3 regions of the Spongiibacter sp. C9W genome follow, and region 2 is predicted to be linked to each of the others. Evidence: predicted binding sites of a transcription regulator. Region 2 holds the regulator's gene; each other region holds the start of a gene.

Region 1 (6,672 bases), 1.2 Mb from region 2:
TCTGCGCCCTTGCAGGCGCTTATCCTGCGCACGGGGCCACTTATTGCGACCGACGGTGATAATTTACTGTCTGTCTTTATCAAAGCGCTTAAAGCGGGCCAAGCGCTTGGTCTTGATGATTCTCAGCAGAGTGCTCCGACGCCGGTTGGTGACCTTGCCCGGGTGTTGTCGGCAATGATTGACCAGCTTTCCTGTGGTGCGCTGTGCCGGGGTATCTATCACTATCAAAGCAGCGGTGCCACTAGCGCCTATGCATTTGCCGAAGTGGCCTACGCCCATGCCGGGCAATATCTGGCGACTCCTCCCGATATTTCAATTGATGGCGATGGCTGGGGGTGGGTGACGGATTCGCGGGTACTCCGCTGTGAGCGTTTATTGCGTAATTTCGGCATTAAGCAATTAGCGTGGCGGTCCTGGTTGCCCAAAATGATTAAAACCCTTTGTGAGGATGATTGCGATGAGCGCCTCTGACGCGTTTTCAGCTCTGTCGATCGCGGTGCTGACCGTATCGGATACTCGAGATGAGGCTTCTGATAGCTCCGGGCACTACCTATGTACTGCTCTGCAAGAGGCCGGTCACCGGCAGGCGGATAAGCAGATAGTGAAAGACGATATTTATCAAATTCGCGCTGCGCTATCCGCTTGGATCGCCGATGAAAACATCGACGCTGTGCTGGTCACTGGTGGTACCGGATTTTCTGGCCGGGACTCCACGCCAGAGGCGGTGTCGGTACTTTTTGACAAGCACATTGAAGGCTTTGGCGAGGTCTTTCGCGCCGTGTCTTACGAAGAAATTGGCTCGTCGACCATCCAGTCGCGAGCCCTTGCCGGCTTTGCTAATAATACCGTGATATTTTGCATGCCAGGTTCTACGGGGGCATGCCGAACCGCGTGGGCGCGGCTTATCGCGGAGCAGCTCGATAGCCGTCATCGCCCCTGCAATTTTGTGGGTGTGTTAAATACTCGCAGAGGTCACTAATAATGGCGCTGCGCCCGGTGGCGGAAGTACAGGCTGAGTTACTGGCAGATGCGAGCCTGTGTGGGGATGAGCGCTGTGATCTGAATGCCGCATTTGGGCGCATTCTTCGGGAGGATATTGTCGCGGCAACAGATGTGCCGCCGGCGGCCAATAGCGCGATGGACGGCTATGCATTGCGGGTCGCTGATCTTGCCGAAGGGCGGACCCTGCCTATCAGCCAGCGTATAGCGGCGGGCCATGCCCCCGATGCCTTGCTGCCGGGAACTGCGGCGCGAATTTTTACCGGTGCGGTTATTCCGCCGGGGGCAGACTGTGTTGTTGCTCAGGAGGATTGCCAGAAATCCGACGAGGGCGTTGAGATTGCGATAACGCCAGTATCTGGCCAGCATATTCGCCCGCGTGGCCAGGACATCGCTAAGGGGGCTGTTGTCGTAGCGCGCGGTCGCAAGCTAGGCGCCGCGGACCTCGGCTTGTTGGCCTCCGTTGGGGTGCCGGCCTGTCGTGTTGCCAAACGCTTAAAAGTTGCCTTGATGTCGACTGGGGATGAATTGCGAGAGCCCGGCGAGGCGCTCGGCATCGCGCAAATTTACAATTCCAATCGGCCGATGCTGGCTGCGCTGATTTCAGCAATGGGCGGTGAGCTTATCGACCTGGGAATTGTCCCCGATACGGCAGAGGCGACTGCGGAGGCCTTGGCTCAAGCGGCTGAGTTGGCCGATGTAGTAATAAGCAGTGGTGGTGTCTCTGTCGGTGAGGAGGATCATGTTAAGGCGCAGATAGAGCGCTTGGGTGAGCTCAAGGTGTGGAAACTGGCGATTAAGCCGGGTAAGCCCTTGGCCTACGGCCGAATTGCAGGCGTGCCGTTTTTTGGTTTGCCGGGCAACCCGGTGTCGAGTTTTGTCACCTTCTGCCTGCTCGTCAGGCCGTATTTGTTGGCCATGCAAGGCGTCAGCGACCCGATGCCCGACGTCGTTCAGGCGAAGGTGGACTTCGAATGGCCAAAGCCAGGTAGTCGGCAGGAGTATCTGCGTGTGCGCCTGAAGGGGGGCGTGCTGAGCTTGCATCCGCAGCAAAGCTCCGGGGCGCTAAGTTCAGTGGCGTGGGCGAATGCGTTGGCAATTGTACCGCCGGGTACAACCTTTGAGCGTGGAGAGGTTATCGATTGCCTTTCTTTCGCTGAGTTGGGTGCCTAGAGCGAAAAGAATAACCGTACTTGGCATACAAAAAAGCCCGCAGAAGCGGGCTTTTTTATGCGCAAGTGCTTTTGGGTTAGTCGTTAACTCGACTAAACACCAGGCTCGCGTTAGTGCCACCAAAGCCAAAGCTGTTAGACATAATGGTATTGAGCGTCACGTTTTCGCGCTTTTCTGTTGCAATTGGAATGCCGGCGGCTTCCGAATCCAGCTCCTCGATATTGGCGGAAGCGGCAATGAAGTTATTTTGCATCATCAGTAGCGAGAAGATGGCTTCTTGAACGCCGGTAGCCCCCAGAGAGTGCCCGGCCAGTGACTTGGTTGAACCGATAACGGGGATGGGGTGTTCGCCATAGGCCTGTTTAATGGCCTTGAGCTCCTGCATATCGCCGGCCGGCGTCGAGGTGCCATGTGAGTTGATGTAGTCGACCTCACTGCTGACATTTTGCAGGGCCAGGCGCATGCATCGCGCCGCGCCTTCGCCACTCGGGGCAACCATGTCATAGCCGTCGGAGGTGGCGCCGTAGCCGACTAATTCGCCATAAATTTTCGCGCCGCGCGCTTTGGCGTGCTCGAGTTCTTCCAGAACGATCATGCCGGCACCGCCAGCAATAACAAAGCCGTCGCGGTTAGCATCATAGGGGCGGGAGGCCTGCTGGGGGGTGTCGTTGTACTTCGTAGACAGCGCCCCCATGGCATCAAACAGGCAGCTCAGCGACCAGTGCTCTTCTTCGCCGCCGCCGGCAAAAACAACATCTTGTTTACCCAGCTGAATCAGTTCCGCAGCGTTGCCAATGCAGTGTGCGCTGGTGGCGCAAGCTGAAGAGATGGAGTAGTTGACACCTTTTATTTTAAAGGGGGTGGCCAGACAGGCAGATACGGTGCTCCCCATGGTTTGGGTAACCCGGTAGGGCCCAATACGTTTTACGCCGCGCTCGCGCAGTGTATCGGCAGACTCAATGAGGTTGGCGGAAGAGGCGCCACCAGAGCCCGCAATAATGCCGGTACGCTCGTTGTCGATATCCTTGTCTTCAAGTCCGGAGTCGGCAATCGCTTCTTGCATGGCGATGTAAGCATAGGCTGCCGCGTCGCCCATAAAGCGCAGTTGCTTGCGATCAATGTGGGCTTTTAAATCCAGGTCTTTAATGGAGCCTGAAATATGGCTGCGAAAGCCCATTTCCTTGTAGGTGTCGTTATGTGTGATGCCGGATGCACCATTTTGGAGCGAAGCCAAAGCTTGTTTGATGTCGTTGCCAATGCTGGAGACGATACCCATCCCCGTAACTACAACACGTTTCATGTCTACCTCGTAGCGTATGTTTGTTCTGTCAGTGAGTCTTGTTTGCCACGCTAGTGGCATTGTTATTACGCGAAGCTGGCGTCGTCTTTGAACAGGCCAACCCGCAGATCTTTAGCGGTGTAGATAACTTTCCCGTCGACAGCGACCTCGCCGTCGGCGATACCCATAACCAGTTTGCGTTCAATGAGTCGCTTGAAGTTGAGTGTGTAGGTAACGAGTTTGGTGTCGGGTAAAATTTGTCCAGTGAACTTAATTTCGCCGGCACCCAGCGCGCGGCCTTTGCCACTGTTGCCGCGCCACCCGAGGAAAAAGCCCACCAGCTGCCACATGGCATCGAGCCCCAGGCAGCCGGGCATGACCGGGTCGCCAACAAAGTGGCAGTCGAAAAACCATAGGTCGGGGTTGATATCGAGCTCGGCGATCAGTTGGCCTTTGCCGTATTCGCCACCTTCGCCGCTAATATGAGTGATGCGGTCTAACATGAGCATATTGTCGACGGGAAGGCGGGGGTTGCCCGGGCCAAAGAGCCGGCCGTGGCCGCAATCAATGAGTTCTTCTTTTGTAAAGCTATTTTTATGGGTAAGAGACATAAGAAAAAGACTTGCCAGTGAGAAATTTGTAGCGCGCATAGTAGCATAAGGGCCTGCTGAGCACACAAAAATGTCAACATTGGCCTGATCATTGCTGTAATAATTTGGTAAGCAGGGCAAAGTAGGCTACGCGGTGATTGCGAATCTGCAGTACTGCTGGGAAAATTTACCCACATGATGGCCTTGCTGCGAGGCTGGATAATCGAACAACAAAAATTGGATAAATAATATGATCAGGAAATGTCTCTTTCCGGTTGCCGGCTACGGTACCCGCTTCCTACCCGCGACGAAGTCGATGCCCAAAGAAATGCTGCCGATCGTCAACAAGCCACTGGTTCAGTACGGTGTTGAGGAGTCTATTGAGGCGGGGCTTAAGCAAATTGCTCTGGTAACGGGTCGCGGTAAGCGCGCCATTGCTGATCACTTCGACATTAGTTTTGAGCTTGAAAACCAAATAGCGGGCACCAGCAAAGAGTCCTACTTGACCAGTATTCGGAAAGTGTTGAGCGAAGGCACTTTTATGATGACGCGCCAGCGCGAAATGAAAGGCTTGGGGCACGCCATTCTTACCGGTGAAAGCCTGGTGGGCAATGAGGCCTTCGGCGTTATCCTTTCTGATGACCTGTGCGTGAATCCGGGCGAAGATGGTGTGATGGCGCAAATGGTGAAGCTGTACAACCAGTTCCGCTGTAGCATTGTCGCTATCCAGGAAGTGCCAATGGAGAACATCGAGAAATACGGTGTTATTGCCGGCGATGATATGGGTGGTGGTCTCTACCGAGTAAAAGATATGGTTGAGAAGCCCAAGGCTGAAGACGCGCCGAGTAACCTCGCCGTTATTGGTCGCTATATTCTAACGCCCGATATTTTCGATATTTTGCGCGACACTCCTCCGGGTAAAAACGGCGAAATTCAGCTGACAGATGCACTGATGACCCAGGCTCAAAACGGCTGCGTGCTGGCGTATAAATTCCAAGGCCGCCGATTTGACTGCGGCAGCGTGCCCGGATTTATCGAAGCGACAAACTACGTCTACGAAAACATCTATCAAGACGGGCAGGGTTGATTCATGGTGCAAGAACTAAGCTGTTTTAAGGCCTACGATGTTCGCGGTCGCATCCCCGATCAGCTCAACGAAGATATTGCCTACCGCATTGGTCGCGCCTTTGCTGAGGTGATCAAGCCAAAGAAGGTTGTCGTTGGGCACGATATTCGCCTGAGTAGTGAGGCAATAAAAGCAGCCGTTTCTAATGGCTTGCGCGATGCAGGGGTCGATGTGTACGACATCGGCCTGTGTGGAACAGAAGAAATTTACTTTGCCACGTCGCATGCAGAAATGGATGGCGGTATTGCCGTCACCGCGAGCCATAATCCCAAAGATTATAACGGCATGAAGTTCGTGCGTGAGGAGTCGAAGCCAATCAGCGGCGACACTGGCCTGTTGGATATTAAAGCCCTTGCTGAGAAGAACGAATTTTCAGCCCCGGCAGCGGTGCGTGGCCAGCTTCAGTCGCTTGATACGAGTGCGGCCTATGTCGAGCACTTGTTGAGCTACGTAGATGTATCTGACCTCAAGCCGCTCAAAATCGTCGTCAATGCCGGCAATGGTGGCGCTGGGCGTGTGGTTGATTTGTTGGAACCGCATTTGCCGTTTGAATTTATTCGTGTTCATCACGAAGCTGATGGCAACTTCCCGAACGGCGTGCCGAACCCTCTTTTGGTGGAGAATCGTCAACCCACTATTGATGCCATTAAGGCGCACGGTGCTGACCTGGGTATTGCCTGGGACGGTGACTTTGATCGCTGTTTCTTTTTCGATGAGCGCGGCGAGTTCATCGAAGGCTATTACGTTGTGGGCTTGCTTGCCGAGACCTTCCTGCTGAATGCTCCAGGCGAAAAAGTGGTTCACGACCCGCGTTTAACCTGGAACACCGTGGATATTGTTCAGGCGCGCGGCGGCGAGGCGGTACAGAGCAAAACCGGTCATGCCTTTATTAAAGAACGAATGCGCAAGGAAAATGCGGTTTACGGCGGTGAAATGAGTGCCCACCACTACTTCAGGGACTTTGCTTACTGCGATAGTGGCATGATTCCCTGGTTGCTGGTTACTCAGCTGATGTCGGTGAGGTCTGCGGCCTTGTCGTCGCTGGTCGAAGAGCGCGTTGCCAAGTTTCCCTGCAGTGGTGAAATTAATCGCGAGGTCGACGATGCGCGCGCCAGTATTGCTGCCATTGAAGCAAAATATGCCGAGCAGGCTAGCAGCGTTGATTATACCGACGGTCTGAGTATGGATTTTGACGGCTGGCGGTTTAATGTGCGCATGTCCAACACCGAGCCGGTTGTACGCTTGAACGTTGAGAGTGAGGCGGACATGGCGCTGATGAAGCAGAAAACAGAGGAGCTGCTAACCCAGCTATAAGCGCGGTTTCTGTTGCTTGTTAGAAAGCCGGGCATAGCCCGGCTTTTTTGTTTCTGTGGTGAGTGCGTCCGGTTATTAGCTATTGGCGCGTCGGGCTCGCTCGATGAGTTGCGCTGTCGAGCTGTCGGGGGTGGTGTCGCTGTCTGTGTCGCCTCGGAGGCTCCCCAGTAGTTGGTGGCTTAACTGCTTGC
Region 2 (6,672 bases):
CATGCTCGCGACAATGGGCATGAGTACGGCCAGTGCGACGACTTTTTCAATAGTGCCTTCAAAAAGGTTGATAACACCGGAGGCAATAAAGGCCGTTAACAAATTGATGCCGAGCCAAATGGCGCGGCGCGGCGCGGTGGTCATTACCGATGCAAAGGTGTCTTCGTCTTCATCCAGACCGGCCATACTCATCAGTGAGTGGTCGGACTCTTCGCGGATAACATCGACGACGTCATCGATGGTGATTCGGCCAAGGAGCAATTGATTGTCGTCGACCACGGGGGCACTGACCCAGTCCCGCCGCTCGAAGAGGTTGGCAACATCGCGCGCAGGCATGGACGCCACAATGGGCTCAACTTCGGTGTCCATGATTTCACGAACGGTAACGCTGGGATCCGAGACCAGCAGTTTCCGCAGCGACAGTGAGCCAATGAACTGGTCATTACGGTTAACGACCAGCAGGCTATCGGTCATTGCGGGAAGCTCTTCGTGCCGCCGCAGGTAACGCAGCGCGACATCCAGGGTGATGTTCGGCCTTACAGTGATGGTGTCGGTGTTCATCAGACCACCGGCACTGTCCTCGTCGTAGGACAGTATGTGCTCCACACGCACCCGGTCTTGATGGTCCATCGACTCCAGCACTTCGCGAATCACGCGGTCCGGAAGTTGCTGGAGTATATCGGCGATATCGTCGGTTTCGAGACCCTCGGTGATCGCGGCGACTTCCTCGGCATCCATGTGCCGCAGGAACTGACTCTGCACCTCGTCGCTCAGGTGCTGGAGAATGTCACCCTCATTTTCGGTATCGACAAGTTGCCACAGCACGCCCCGTACTTTTTGCGGTGTCGACTCAATAAGGTGGGCGGCATCGACGGGAGGCAGGCCGTTGAGCATACGCCGAATTTGCAGAAACGCGCCGGAGCCCAGAGCTTCATTCAGTAGCTCTAGGCGGCTTTCAGCTTGGGGCTTTTCTGCGGTTTGGGCCATATAGCTCTCTGCGTTGCGTTCGGCTTTCTGCTGGATAGCAGTCACACAGTGTGGCGAGAATTATCCTTTAATCTTCGCTGGGCAACAATTGCAGACGGGCGAAATCGCGCTGAAATGCGCAGTATTTGATTTATTCGCCTTCGTCAAAGCGGCGTTCGATCAAGTCGACGAGAGCGTCGAGGGCGGCTTGTTCGTCTTCCCCTTCGCAGCGAATATGCAGTGTCATGCCTTTGCTGGCCGCGAGCATCATTACCGACATGATACTTTTTCCGTCGACCCATTGCTGCCCCGCCGACACCTGAATGCGAGAGGCAAATGCGGTGCTGGTGGTCACGAATTTGGACGCAGCACGGGCGTGAAGGCCGAGTTTATTGATGATAGGAATTTGGATTTCTTGCATCGCCTTGTCCAGCCCAGGTTAGTGCTGAAGTTCGCGGTGGCGAACTTGCAGGCCAGGACAGGTGTCGCGAAGCGCCTTAGCCAGCTTTTCGGCCATGTATACTGAGCGATGTTGTCCACCCGTGCAACCGATCGCGATGGTGAAGTAGCTGCGACCGGCAGATTCTATCTCAGGCAGCCAGCGCAGCAGGTAAGTGAGTATGTCGTTATACATCTGTTGGACTTGCGGCTGGGCATCTAGGAAGTGCTGAACGGCCTCGTCGCGGCCGCTAAGGCTGCGCAGCGCCTCGTCCCAGTGAGGGTTGGGGAGCATGCGCAGGTCGTAGACCTGGTCGGCATCAATGGGCAGGCCGCGCTTAAAGCCAAAGGACTTTAGCTGTAATGCCATGCGGCTAGCGTCGACGCCGAGAACGCGGTCACGTATGGTGGCGCGCAATTGATGCACAGTCATGTCGCTACTATCGATGGTCAGCGATGCCTCTGCGACAATGGGCTCCAACAGCGCAGACTCTTGCTTTATCGCGTCGCTAAGCGGCTGGGAGTCGGTGCTCAGCGGATGCCGTCGGCGGGTCTCGCTAAAACGCTTAATGAGCTTGTCGTCGCTGGCATCCAAAAAAAGAATACGCAAGCTGGCCAGGCTTCGAACTTGTTTGCACAGTTCTTGGAAGCGGGCGAGCTCTGTTTGTGAGTTTCTCGCATCGATACAGACAGCAACCTGCTGATGAACTTTCAGTGTGCTTTGAGAGAGTTCGGTAACGAGTGCGGGCAGCAGTGACACCGGCAGGTTGTCGATGGCGTAAAAGCCTTCGTCTTCGAGCTGGTGCAGCGCCGTGCTTTTGCCCGAACCTGAGCGGCCGCTGAGAATAATAAGCTTCACGCCTAGCTCGCTACCGCACGTTCATAAAGACTGCTGTCGCTGTCTGCGCTGCGAAGCTGCTGGCGGAAAGCGTCATCGTTGAAGGCGTTGGCCAAGCTTGCCAATACTTTAATGTGTTCGTCGTGTGCTTCGGCAGGAACGATCAACGCAAACACTAAGTCCACGGGTTGGTCGTCTATCGCTTCGAAGTCGATAGGCTCGGCAAGTTTAAGCAGCATGCCGGTAATTTCGGTGCACTGCTGGCTGCGACAGTGGGGAATCGCAACCCCGTGCCCGATACCGGTGCTTCCGAGTCGCTCGCGGGCGAGCAGTTCGTTGAACAGTTCGTCGGCGTTGAATTGCGCATTATCCTCACTGACAAAAATAGAAATTTGTTCCAGTAGGCGTTTCTTGCTGCCCACAGACGTACCGCAGTGGGTACGTCCGGGGCTGAGTATTGAATCAAGGGTCATGTTTACGTTTCCGGAACATCCCCGGGCCTTTAGTGGCCCAGGTTTTTCTCCTTGTGTTTAATAAGCTGGCGATCGAGCTTGTCGGTGAGGCTGTCGATGGCCGCGTACATATCCTCTGATTCACAGGTGGCGAACAGATCGGCGCCGGCCACATGTACGGTGGCTTCAGCTTTTTGAACCAGCTTTTCTACTGACAAGGTAACGTCGGTATTGGTGATATTGTCGAAGTGCCGTTGCAGCTTGGCGAGTTTGTTGTTGACGTAATCGCGAAGTGCCGGGGTAACTTCAACATGGTGACCACTGACGGTTATTTGCATATCTTGCTCCTTCATCGCTGAGAACATCCGGCGCCTCCCGGCGCGTTGTTTGGGCCTTTTGGGGCCTTATTAGACCAGTCTTTTCCGTTCGTTAGAGGGCGGAATGACTAGTGATTCCCTGTACTTTGCAATGGTTCGCCGGGCAACTTTGATGCCTTGCTCGGCCAACAGTTGGGTGATTTTGCTGTCGCTTAGCGGTTTCTTGGGATTTTCTGCGGCAATTAATTTTTTGATTAGTGCACGAATCGCCGTGGAGGAGCATTCTCCTCCGGTATCGGTCGAGACGTGGCTGGAGAAAAAATATTTGAGTTCGTAGATGCCTCTCGGGGTATGCATATATTTTTGCGTGGTAACCCGTGAGATCGTCGATTCATGCATGCTCACTGCATCGGCGATATCGTGGAGCACTAGCGGTTTCATCGCTTCGTCGCCGTACTCCAGGAATCCGCGCTGATACTCAACAATTTTGGTGGCGACTTTCATCAGTGTTTCGTTGCGGCTCTGCAGACTTTTAATGAACCAGCGCGCTTCCTGGAGGTTGTCGCGAATATAGTCTTTGTCGCTGCTGGTGCCGCTGTCTTTGGCGAGCGATGCGTAGTGGCTGTTAATTTGTATTTTCGGGGCAATGTCCGGGTTTAACTCAACCAGCCAGCGGCCTTCTTTTTTGCTGACGAATACGTCTGGTACCACATACTCCGTTTCGTCGTTGCCCACGCAGTCACCGGGAGTGGGGTTCAGCGTTTGAATGAGTGCCAGGGTGTCGCGCAGTTGGTCTTCTTTTAGCCGGCAGCGACGCATGATTTGGTTGTAATCACGGTTGCCGAGCTGCGGCATATGTTGCTCGACAATCTGCAGCGCTTCAGCCAAGTATGGGGTGTCTGGGGAGAGCTGTCGAAGTTGAATCAGCAAGCATTCTTGAAGGTCCTGGCCGCCAACACCTGGGGGGTCAAACTGCTGGATGAGGTGAAGGACTGCATTCACTTCTTCTATTTCGATATTGTCGTCGTCGAAGGCGTCCACCAGCTCTTCGGGGCTGACGGTGAGCCGCCCTTTTTCATCGATCGCGTCGATGATGGCATCAGCGACGATGCGGTCAAGTTCTGAGAGCCGGCTGAGGTTGAGTTGCCAGCGCAGGTGGTCCTGGAGCGACTCTGAGCTGCCGTGGCGATAGTCATTGTTGTAGTCGTCGTCGGCGCTACCGGCCGCGGAGGAGCTTGGTGCGGAGCTTTGGTAGACGTCTTCCCACTGGCTGTCTACCGGCAAATCTTCGGGGATGTCGCTGCGCTCGGCCCATTCACTGTCAGCGTCGTTGCTGGGCGCCTCCTCAGCAGAGGTCGTTTTGCTGTCAGCCTCATTGGCGTTACTTTCGCTCTGGCTGTTGCTGCTCTGGGGTTCCGGGCTGTCGCTGTCTTCCTCTACTTCCAGCAGGGGGTTGGAGTCCAGTGCCGACTGAATTTCCTGTTGAAGGTCGAGGGTGGAGAGCTGTAATAAACGAATCGCCTGTTGCAGCTGGGGCGTCATGGTCAGCTGCTGACCGACTTTTAGCTGGAGCGATTGTTTCATAGGCAATGACTTCTACTACAACCATACCTGAGGGATTAAATGCCGTTATGTAGCCATAAACGACGATGCTTCAGGGTCAGTGTAGTCCCGCAGCCGCACCGCTGCAATAGGCGTTTAAAGCAATTGCTGTGCCGATTTTTTGATCAAAGGGTAAATGTGTCGCCGAGGTAGATGTCCCGCACGATTTGGTTGTTGAGCACGGCCTCGGCATTGCCCTCAGCAACGATGCGACCTTCGCCAACTATGTAGGCTTTTTCGCAGATATCGAGGGTTTCTCGCACGTTGTGGTCGGTAATTAGGACGCCGATGCCGCGCGCCTGCAGGTGGCGAATAATCTGCTGAATATCGTTCACCGATATGGGGTCTACCCCGGCAAAGGGCTCGTCGAGCAGAATAAAACTGGGCTCGGTGGCCAGTGCTCGTGCAATTTCTACTCTGCGCCGTTCCCCGCCCGAGAGCGCCATACCCGGCGATTGGCGAATATGGGCAATGTGAAATTCTTGTAGCAGTGCATCGAGCTTTTCTTTGCGTTGCTTGCGATTCAGGTCGCTGCGGGTCTCCAATATCGCCATGATGTTGTCAGCGACGCTCAGCTTCCGAAATATGGATGCTTCCTGAGGGAGGTAGCCAACGCCGTGTTTGGCCCGACCTTGGATGGAAAGCGGTGTCAGGTCTTTGTCGTCGAGCTGAATGCGGCCGCGGTCGGCGTTGACGATGCCGACGATCATATAAAAACAGGTTGTTTTTCCCGCCCCGTTGGGACCCAACAAGCCGACTATTTCACCGCTGTTAATACTCAGGGAGACGTCTTTGATTACCTCTCTGCCTTTGTAGGCTTTAGCGAGGTTGCTGGCTTTCAATACGGGCATGTTAGCGGGGAGTCTCCGGGGTGTCGGGGGTGGTGCTTGGCGCGGGGCTATCGGTATCACTCACGCCCTGCTGAGGCTGTAGGGTCATTTGTACCCTGCCATCGAGTTTGTGGCTGCCACCATCGGCAATGACCATTTGCTTGCGCCCGCTGTATACAATGCGATCGCCACTGATCTTGGAGCCTTGATGTCGGATGGTGGCATCTTTTTGCAGCAGGATTTCCTCGGCATTTAGGCTGTATTCTATGAGTCGGGCACTGGCGACCACGACGCCTTCCCCGGCGCGGGGTTGTTGCTCAAAATGGGCGGGGCTGCCATGGGCAATAACCTTGGTTACTTTTCTGTCAGCCTCGACAATAATCAGCTTGTCTGCGCGAATAATCAGGCTGCCCTGCGACATATTGACGTTGCCCGTGTAAATGCCGCGATTGTTTTCATAGGTGGCTTTATCTGAGCTGAGGTTGATGGCCTGGCGGCGGTCATCGGGCAAGCCGTGCACGCTGCTGGCGAGGCAGAGCAGGGCGCTAATAGCGAAGGTGCGTAGATTATTGCGGTTCATAGTGTCCTTTTACCTTCGCGAGCAGCTCGACTTTCTCGTTAACGAGGTCGGCCGTCATGCCCTCCGACTGGGTTTCGCCATTGGGTAGTTGCAGTCGCAGTGGCTGATCCGTCGCAACCAGGCTTTGCTCCAGGTCAATGCTGAGTTGCTCTGTGTGGATTTGCGCTTCGCGAATTAAGTCTTCAACAACAACACTGCCACGCAACTGCAGTTGTTGGCCATTTTGTGACAGTGTGCCGGTAATGGCTTGCGCCGTCCACGGCCGCTGCTCGCCGATATTGCCGATGTAGAAGGGCTGATTGAGCTGGATGTTGCCCGAGGAAATCATGCGTTCGGCACTGTCGGCGCGCCACCGGTATGCCACATTGCCGTCTTGGCGATATTTCGAGCCTTCGATGCCCTGGAGGTGGGAGTCAACATCGGGGATGGCTTCGAAGCTGTCAGTCAGGCTCAATTTCCCGCTCTCACTAAATTGCGTGAGGTAGATCACGGTGCCCGCGATAGCGGCCAGTACCGATAGGACCGATGCAGCGTTGATATTGAATGACGGCGCAGCCATTTACAGGAACTGCTCAAGTGCGTCGTTGAGCTTGCCTTGAGACATCAAAATAAGCTCGGCGATCTCTCTCACAGCGCCACTGCCCCCTGC
Region 3 (6,672 bases), 1.2 Mb from region 2:
TCCAGCTGGATATCAGTGTTATCCAACACCGTCTGCTGGCCAATGCTGTGTTGCAATTGAGTGCCGCGAATTAAAGGCATATAGTGGTTTCCATGGGTATTAAGGTTAACTGCCGCGCCATATCGCTGGCCGGAAAAGCAGGTGCACAAGGATGATAAACAAGACGATTGGCACGCGACTCTTCGCGCTGCTTGTTTCAATTGGCGCTGCATCATGCTGGGCGGATAATGCCCAGTTGAACGAGCAGCGGCAAGTATATCGTGAAGCCATGGATGAAATCAGCCGCGGTCGCAGCGAACAGGCCGAGCGCCACCTTCCCGCACTCGCCAACTACCCGCTGCTCCCCTACGTTGAACTGGAGTTGTTAAAAGCACAGATTGACGACGTGGCTAGCGGCACGATCGACTACTATCTACAACAATACCGCAACACCGTCGTTGGTAGCCGTATTCACATTGCCTGGCTACACCAGCTGCGTCGCGCGGGGGACTGGCCGCAATTTATACGTTACTACCGAAAAAAGCCCCTCAACAGCCTGCGTTGCGCCTATATTAGCGCCCTCCGACATACCGGCGACAACGCCTTAGCGGATAAAGAAACGCAAAAACTGTGGCATACCGGGCACTCGCTGCCCACACGTTGCGATGGCGTATTAGATCAGTGGCTCAGCCGCTTAGCACCACAGGAACGCCATCAACAACGCCGCCAGCGAGCGCGCCTGGCAATTGCCGCTGGGCAGCACAATCTAGCGATCTATTTACTTAAAAACGTACCCGGCAGCGATGACGCGCTCGCGCTGCTTAAGCAGCCCAGCCTGCTTTATACCCGTGGCTTCGAGTTGTCGGCCAACGACGACAACCGCCAGCTGGCACTGCTTATCCTGCGCCGCTTGGCAAAAAGCGATTTCGAGCGTGCAAATACGCTCTGGCACCAACTAGAGCGGGAATTGTCTTTCAGTAGCCAGCAAAACTACGCGCTGCGTGACGCCTTCGCCCGGCAAATTATCGCCAGCGACGCGGAATACGCCCGGGATTGGATTAACGCCAATGACCCCGCCTTTGAAGACCCCTACCTCACCGAGTGGCGCGTAAGGCTCGCGTTAAAAGATGGCGACTGGGAGGCAGTACACCACTACATTGCCCTACTGCCGACCAAACTGCGCCAGCAGCCAGACTGGCAGTACTGGTGGGCACGTGCCGACATTGAAAAAAACCAGCGATTCACACCCGAAGCAGAGATGCGGCTTAGGGCCATGGCGACTGATCGCGGCTACTACAGTTTTATGGCGGCCGATTTATTGAATCAGGAATATCGCTTGGGCCACCAACGCAACCTCGACCCCAGCTTGGTGAGCGAAGTACAACAACACAGCGCCATTCTGCGCGCGCGCGAGCTGTACTGGCACGGCGCAACAACCACAGCCCGACTTGAGTGGCGCCAGGCAATGCGAAGCTTAAACACCGCAGAACAAATCGCGGCGGCGCAACTTGCTTTGGATTGGCAGTGGTCTCACCAGGCCATCGCCACCGCTATTCAAGCGGGGCAATGGGACGATTTGTCTCTGCGCTTTCCCACTCCCTACCAGACGGTCTTTGCGCGTATCGCCGAGAAAGAAAATATCGACTTGAAATGGATATACGCGATCGCCCGACAAGAAAGCGCCTTTGCCAGTGATGCCCGTTCCCCCGTTGGTGCCCGCGGTTTAATGCAGCTGATGCCCGGCACCGCTCGCACCCTTGCACGACAAATGGGGCGCCCCGTCCCCCGTGGTAAGGAGTTACTGGAACCCGACACCAACATCGAAATGGGCGGCTTTTACTTGGGCCAGCTACTCAAGCGCTTCAACGGCAATCGCATTCTCGCCACCGCCGCATACAACGCTGGCCCGTCAAGAGTGGAAAGAGTATTGATGCGCCAGGACAGCAATATGCCGGCAGATATCTGGATAGAGAATTTACCCTACGGCGAGACCCGTGAGTACATCAAGAATGTGATGGCCTTCAGTGTGGTGTACGGCAAAAAGCTGCAACTGAGCAAACCTATTCTGGCTCAGCATGAGCGGCGGATCAGCCCCTTCGAGGAGCTTCAAACGCCCTGAGCTAAGCCAGCACCTCAACATCGCCGCCAAGGGTTATCCGCCCTTGGCCGCGCTGAATAACATTCTGCCCAAAAATGATATTTTTTCCCTCACTACAGTGCTCACGCAACAGCGAAAAAACAGCCTTTTCACGCTCGCCCGTCTGCGGATCAATGGTCGGAATCGCGCAGCGGGTGCAGGGCTTGACCACATCGAAAGTAACATCGCCGATACGCAATTGCTGCCACTGCCTTTCCGCAAAGGGTGGCGCGCCGTCAACAACGAGGTTGGGCCGAAAACGCGCCATCGCCAGTGGCTTACCATAGCCTTCAGATAAGGCATCAACACTCTGCTGCAAGCACAGCAAAAAGGGAAAACCGTCGGCAAAGCTGACTCTGTCACCGCGCTGAGCATAAGCGGTATCGACCTGCCGGTGAAAATCATCGGCCATATAACACAGTCGTACCTCCACCCCGAGCCGGCGGGACAACCACTGGGCAGCTTCATCACCACCGTCCGCGGCCGAGCAGCGGTCCTGCCAAACAACAACAGCCATGTTATGACTGCCAGTGGGTTTCACCACCGGCTGAGAGTCGCCGCTGCTCAAGTCTTCCAGGATAATGCCGCCATCGATTTGCCTTGCATGCAGTCGACACATCTGCGGCAACTGCCTTTGGCTAAGGAATTGGCCACGGTGGTCAACAACCATCCAGCGCCGATCGCCATGCGGCCCCCAATCACTGACATCAAGCGTCGAAAGGGACTCTCCGGCCAACGATTTTACCGGATAGCGCCACAATCCACTTACTTGCACAACGCCTCCCCCTCACTGACAAAGGTCACAACGGCAGCGCTATCAAACGGCCACTGCAACTCCCTGTCGCCATCGCCTAATACCGGGATACGCTCCCCATAATCGGCAATCAGGGCATCACTCTCAGCGATATCCACCACTTCTATTTGCCACTGCGGATGGCTGGCAAGCAAGTTAGCCAGCAGGGCTTCAGCTTGCTCACACAAGTGGCACGCCGAGGTGCCATACAGAGTTAATTCACGCATACTTGGTCCAAAAAAAAGCTCGGCAACTGCCGGGCTCCAGGTCAGGTGTTAGGCCATTATAAGTCGTATCCGACTTCGTTGTGGCCAGTAATGTCCAAACCTTCCGATTCTTCATCAGCGGTAACGCGCAGACCAATCAACTTATCAACCAGTTTAAACAGCGCAAAACTCACTACCGCGGTATAGGCAAAGGTCGACCCGATACCAATAAGCTGCACTTTCAGCTGCTCAACAATTGTCACGCCCTCGGCCAAGCCTTGACCACTGAAAACCCCCAGCTCACTGCTGGCAAAAATACCGGCGAGGAAGGTACCGAGAATACCGCCAACACCGTGCACGGGGAATACATCCAGTGAGTCATCAATTTTCAACACTTGCTTGATCCACAGCGTGCAATAGAAACAAATAATGCCTGCGCTCAAACCAATCACCACCGCGCCCGCCGGACCAACATACCCCGATGCTGGTGTGATGGTACCGAGCCCAGCCACCATACCGGTCACAGCGCCCAGCGCACTGGGTTTACCGTAACGCCACCATTCGACCAGTGACCAAGTGAGGCAGCCGGTTGCCGCTGACAGGTGTGTCACCAGCATTGCCATACCGGCGTCGCCATTGGCCGCCAGCGCGCTACCGGCGTTGAAGCCAAACCAACCCACCCAGAGCATTCCCGCGCCGGTGAATGTCATCGTTAAGTTGTGGGGCGGTAAGGCAACATTGCCAAAGCCATTACGCGGCCCCATTACCATCGCCGCTACCAGCGCGGCCACGCCGGCGGTAATGTGCACAACCGTGCCCCCGGCAAAGTCGAGCAGCCCCATTTGGCCGAGCCAGCCACCACCCCATACCCAGTGGGTAATGGGCGCGTAAACGGCCAGCAGCCACAGTGCCGAAAACAGCATCACGGCAGAAAAGCGAATACGCTCAGCAAAACCGCCCACGATGAGTGCCGGCGTAATAATGGCGAATGTCATTTGGAACATTACGAACACCGTCTCGGGGATATCTCCCACCAAGCTGTCTTCCCCTACTCCGGCCAGAAGAACACGGCTGAGACCGCCGACAAAGTCGTTGCCATCAGAGAACGCCATACTGTAGGCCACGGCAAACCACAACAGCGAGGCCACACAGGTAATACTAAAGCACTGCATCAGCACACTGAGGATATTCTTACTGCGGACAAGACCGCCGTAGAACAGTGCCAGCCCGGGTAAGGTCATGAAGAGAACCAACGCCGTGGACGTTAAAATCCACGCCGTATTCGCGCCATCGGCTTCTGCAGCGAGACTGCTTTGCGGCAGCAATGCTGCCAATGCAACAAAAATGGGCAGAGCCGCCCGAACGACAGGAATTTTCATTTACTTTTCTCCAAACTCGCGCAACAAAACGCACTATTTATAAGCACAACCCAGTGAAGCAGCACCGTTAAGGTGCATATTGACGCTAATTCGCAATGACATCGAATTAGCCCTCCCTCACCAGAAAGATATTTTTCATTTAATTTCAAATAGTTATCAATTTTCGACGGCGACTGCGCAGTGTTGCCCGCGCCGTTAATTACCACCGAAAGAGACCGCTGCCCCGCTTCAAAGCAATATCCATGCCCAAAATGGGGCGAGCGCACCATTTTCTTGCAAATTCGTTTTCAGTGACGGAGCGCGTGATAGGTCGAGGCATTCAAGCCCAGATAACGTAGAATAGGCCGCCAACAACGATAACAAGGGAGAACAGTGTGTTTTCCAAACCAACTGCCAGAGTCTTAGCGATTTTGGACTTGTTTATGAGCCACCCCAGCAAAGCCTACGGCTTAACCGAGCTGACGCGCATACTGGGCCTGAACAAGGCCACCTGCCACGCCATATTGAGTACCATGGCCCGCTACGGCTTTCTCGCCCAGGACAGTCGCAGTAAAGCCTATCGCTTGGGGCCAAGCATCGCCGCCGCTGGCATGTCAGCCTTTGCCCAGTTTCCCGTGCTTGAAGTGGCTCGCCCGCGACTGGAGGCGCTCAGTAAAGAGCTGCAGCTGGGCTGTGGCCTGATGGGACGAAGCGGCGACCAGCTCGTGCTGCTCACTAATTACGGCATCCCAGAGCGCCTGGAATTTCCTTTCCACCAAGGCCTGCGTCTGCCCAATGCCGCGCCATTAGGGGCCGCTTTTATCGCCTGGTCGTCACCGAACAAGTTGCAACAATGGTTAGATAGCGCTCAGGCACACTTGCCCGAGTGGGATGAAAATCTAGATAAACGACTGCGCATTTCCGTTATTGGCATACGTGCTCGAGGTTTTGAAGTGACCTTGATTAGCGAGGCAGAGGCCGCGCTGGAGCGGGAATTAGCCAAACCGAAAGAAAACTGGAGCCTTGAGGAAGTCGCTGAACATGTGCAGCACTACCGGGAGTCACTGTGCCGCAGCCACTACCACCTTGACCGTATTGAAGAGGGCCGCCAGTACCATGTCGCCAATATTGCTGTGCCTATCTTCGCCAGTGGTGAAGAGCCGGAACTGGTGATTTCAGCGGGCAGTATTCGCCGCCCCGTGTCGGCGCCGGACATCCTCGCCATCGCCGACCGCCTAAAACTCGCGGCTAAAGAAATCAGCGAAGCCGCCACCGCAACCCTGAGCTACCCCCAGCCTGACCAGGATCCGCCGACCGCATGACCGAAGATCGCCAGCAATACCTCAAGAAAAAGCAATTTTTCCAACAGCTGCTCACTATTTACGGCCGTAAGCCGGTGCTCGAGGCGCTACAAAACCCACAAGTTCGCATTTATAAACTGCACTTGGCGGACAGCAATCGACGCGACGGCATCGTCAAAGAAATCGTAGACGCGGCGGAGCGCGAAGGGATTGAGGTCGCCTGGCACGAGCGCCGTGCCCTATCGCGGATATCGAAAAATGGCAAACAAGACCAGGGGGTTGCTGCGGACCTGCAGCTGAAGGCGTATCGGCCCTGTAGCGATATACCGGCAAGTCGCGACACCACTACTCGGCGTATCTATATCGCGCTCGATGGCGTTAACAACCCTCAAAACCTGGGCATGATTATTCGTTCGGTGGCGGCAAGTGGCATCGATGGCTTAATACTGCCCAAAAAGGGCTGCGCCGCGCTGTCACCGCTGGTGATCAAAGCCAGCGCCGGAGCCCTGTTCAACTGCCCTATTTTTCACTGCGACACACTTCAGCCCGAACTGCAGCGCCTCCAAAAAGCCGGGGTGGAGATCGCCTGCCTCTCTTCCCACGCCGAGCAATCGCTCTTCGAAAGCCAGTCTGACACTAGCCGAGTCTATGTATTGGGGAATGAAACTGAGGGGGTGTCGTCGGCCACACAGGCACTGAGCGACTGCGCACTGCAAATACCGATGGCCAATGGTGTGGAGTCACTCAATGTCGCGGTAACCGCCGCCCTGTTGGCCTTTAGCCATAACAGGGCGGGCGTATAGCGCGGCGCTACTTGGCCAGGTAGGCCATCGCCTCTTCGAGGCCGCCCAGAGTCATGGGGTACATCTGCCCTTCCATAATCTGCTCAACCATGCCA

What was found. Region 2 encodes sigma-54, which starts transcription at its own class of promoters, with help from an activator protein. Its sites were predicted from a motif close to TGGCACANNNNTTGCNNT; they were not measured.
Region 1: a site for sigma-54 is predicted at 4,143-4,160, ahead of galU (UTP--glucose-1-phosphate uridylyltransferase GalU). Genes of this name have one in related genera too.
Region 3: a site for sigma-54 is predicted at 4,725-4,742, ahead of AC2Q8J_RS03030 (ammonium transporter). Genes of this name have one in related genera too.

Annotation. Positions count from the first base shown of each region.
Region 1 is NZ_CM170672.1:1,691,565-1,698,236, reverse strand. It holds gene AC2Q8J_RS08030 (sugar nucleotide-binding protein) at 1-471, shown strand, start outside; gene moaB (molybdenum cofactor biosynthesis protein B) at 458-979, shown strand; gene AC2Q8J_RS08020 (molybdopterin molybdotransferase MoeA) at 982-2,172, shown strand; gene fabB (beta-ketoacyl-ACP synthase I) at 2,249-3,472, opposite strand; gene fabA (bifunctional 3-hydroxydecanoyl-ACP dehydratase/trans-2-decenoyl-ACP isomerase) at 3,538-4,062, opposite strand; gene galU (UTP--glucose-1-phosphate uridylyltransferase GalU) at 4,292-5,128, shown strand; gene AC2Q8J_RS08000 (phosphohexomutase domain-containing protein) at 5,132-6,481, shown strand; gene pgi (glucose-6-phosphate isomerase) at 6,557-6,672, opposite strand, start outside.
Region 2 is NZ_CM170672.1:2,898,568-2,905,239, forward strand. It holds gene mgtE (magnesium transporter) at 1-987, opposite strand, end outside; gene AC2Q8J_RS13780 (HPr family phosphocarrier protein) at 1,118-1,387, opposite strand; gene rapZ (RNase adapter RapZ) at 1,406-2,263, opposite strand; gene ptsN (PTS IIA-like nitrogen regulatory protein PtsN) at 2,266-2,715, opposite strand; gene hpf (ribosome hibernation-promoting factor, HPF/YfiA family) at 2,745-3,032, opposite strand; gene AC2Q8J_RS13800 (RNA polymerase factor sigma-54) at 3,102-4,595, opposite strand; gene lptB (LPS export ABC transporter ATP-binding protein) at 4,739-5,464, opposite strand; gene lptA (lipopolysaccharide transport periplasmic protein LptA) at 5,466-6,023, opposite strand; gene lptC (LPS export ABC transporter periplasmic protein LptC) at 6,010-6,582, opposite strand; gene AC2Q8J_RS13820 (KdsC family phosphatase) at 6,583-6,672, opposite strand, start outside.
Region 3 is NZ_CM170672.1:629,489-636,160, forward strand. It holds gene AC2Q8J_RS03010 (ATP-binding cassette domain-containing protein) at 1-80, opposite strand, end outside; gene AC2Q8J_RS03015 (transglycosylase SLT domain-containing protein) at 152-2,098, shown strand; gene AC2Q8J_RS03020 (MOSC domain-containing protein) at 2,100-2,891, opposite strand; gene AC2Q8J_RS03025 (glutaredoxin family protein) at 2,882-3,136, opposite strand; gene AC2Q8J_RS03030 (ammonium transporter) at 3,193-4,494, opposite strand; gene AC2Q8J_RS03035 (IclR family transcriptional regulator) at 4,869-5,795, shown strand; gene AC2Q8J_RS03040 (TrmH family RNA methyltransferase) at 5,792-6,577, shown strand; gene AC2Q8J_RS03045 (vWA domain-containing protein) at 6,585-6,672, opposite strand, start outside.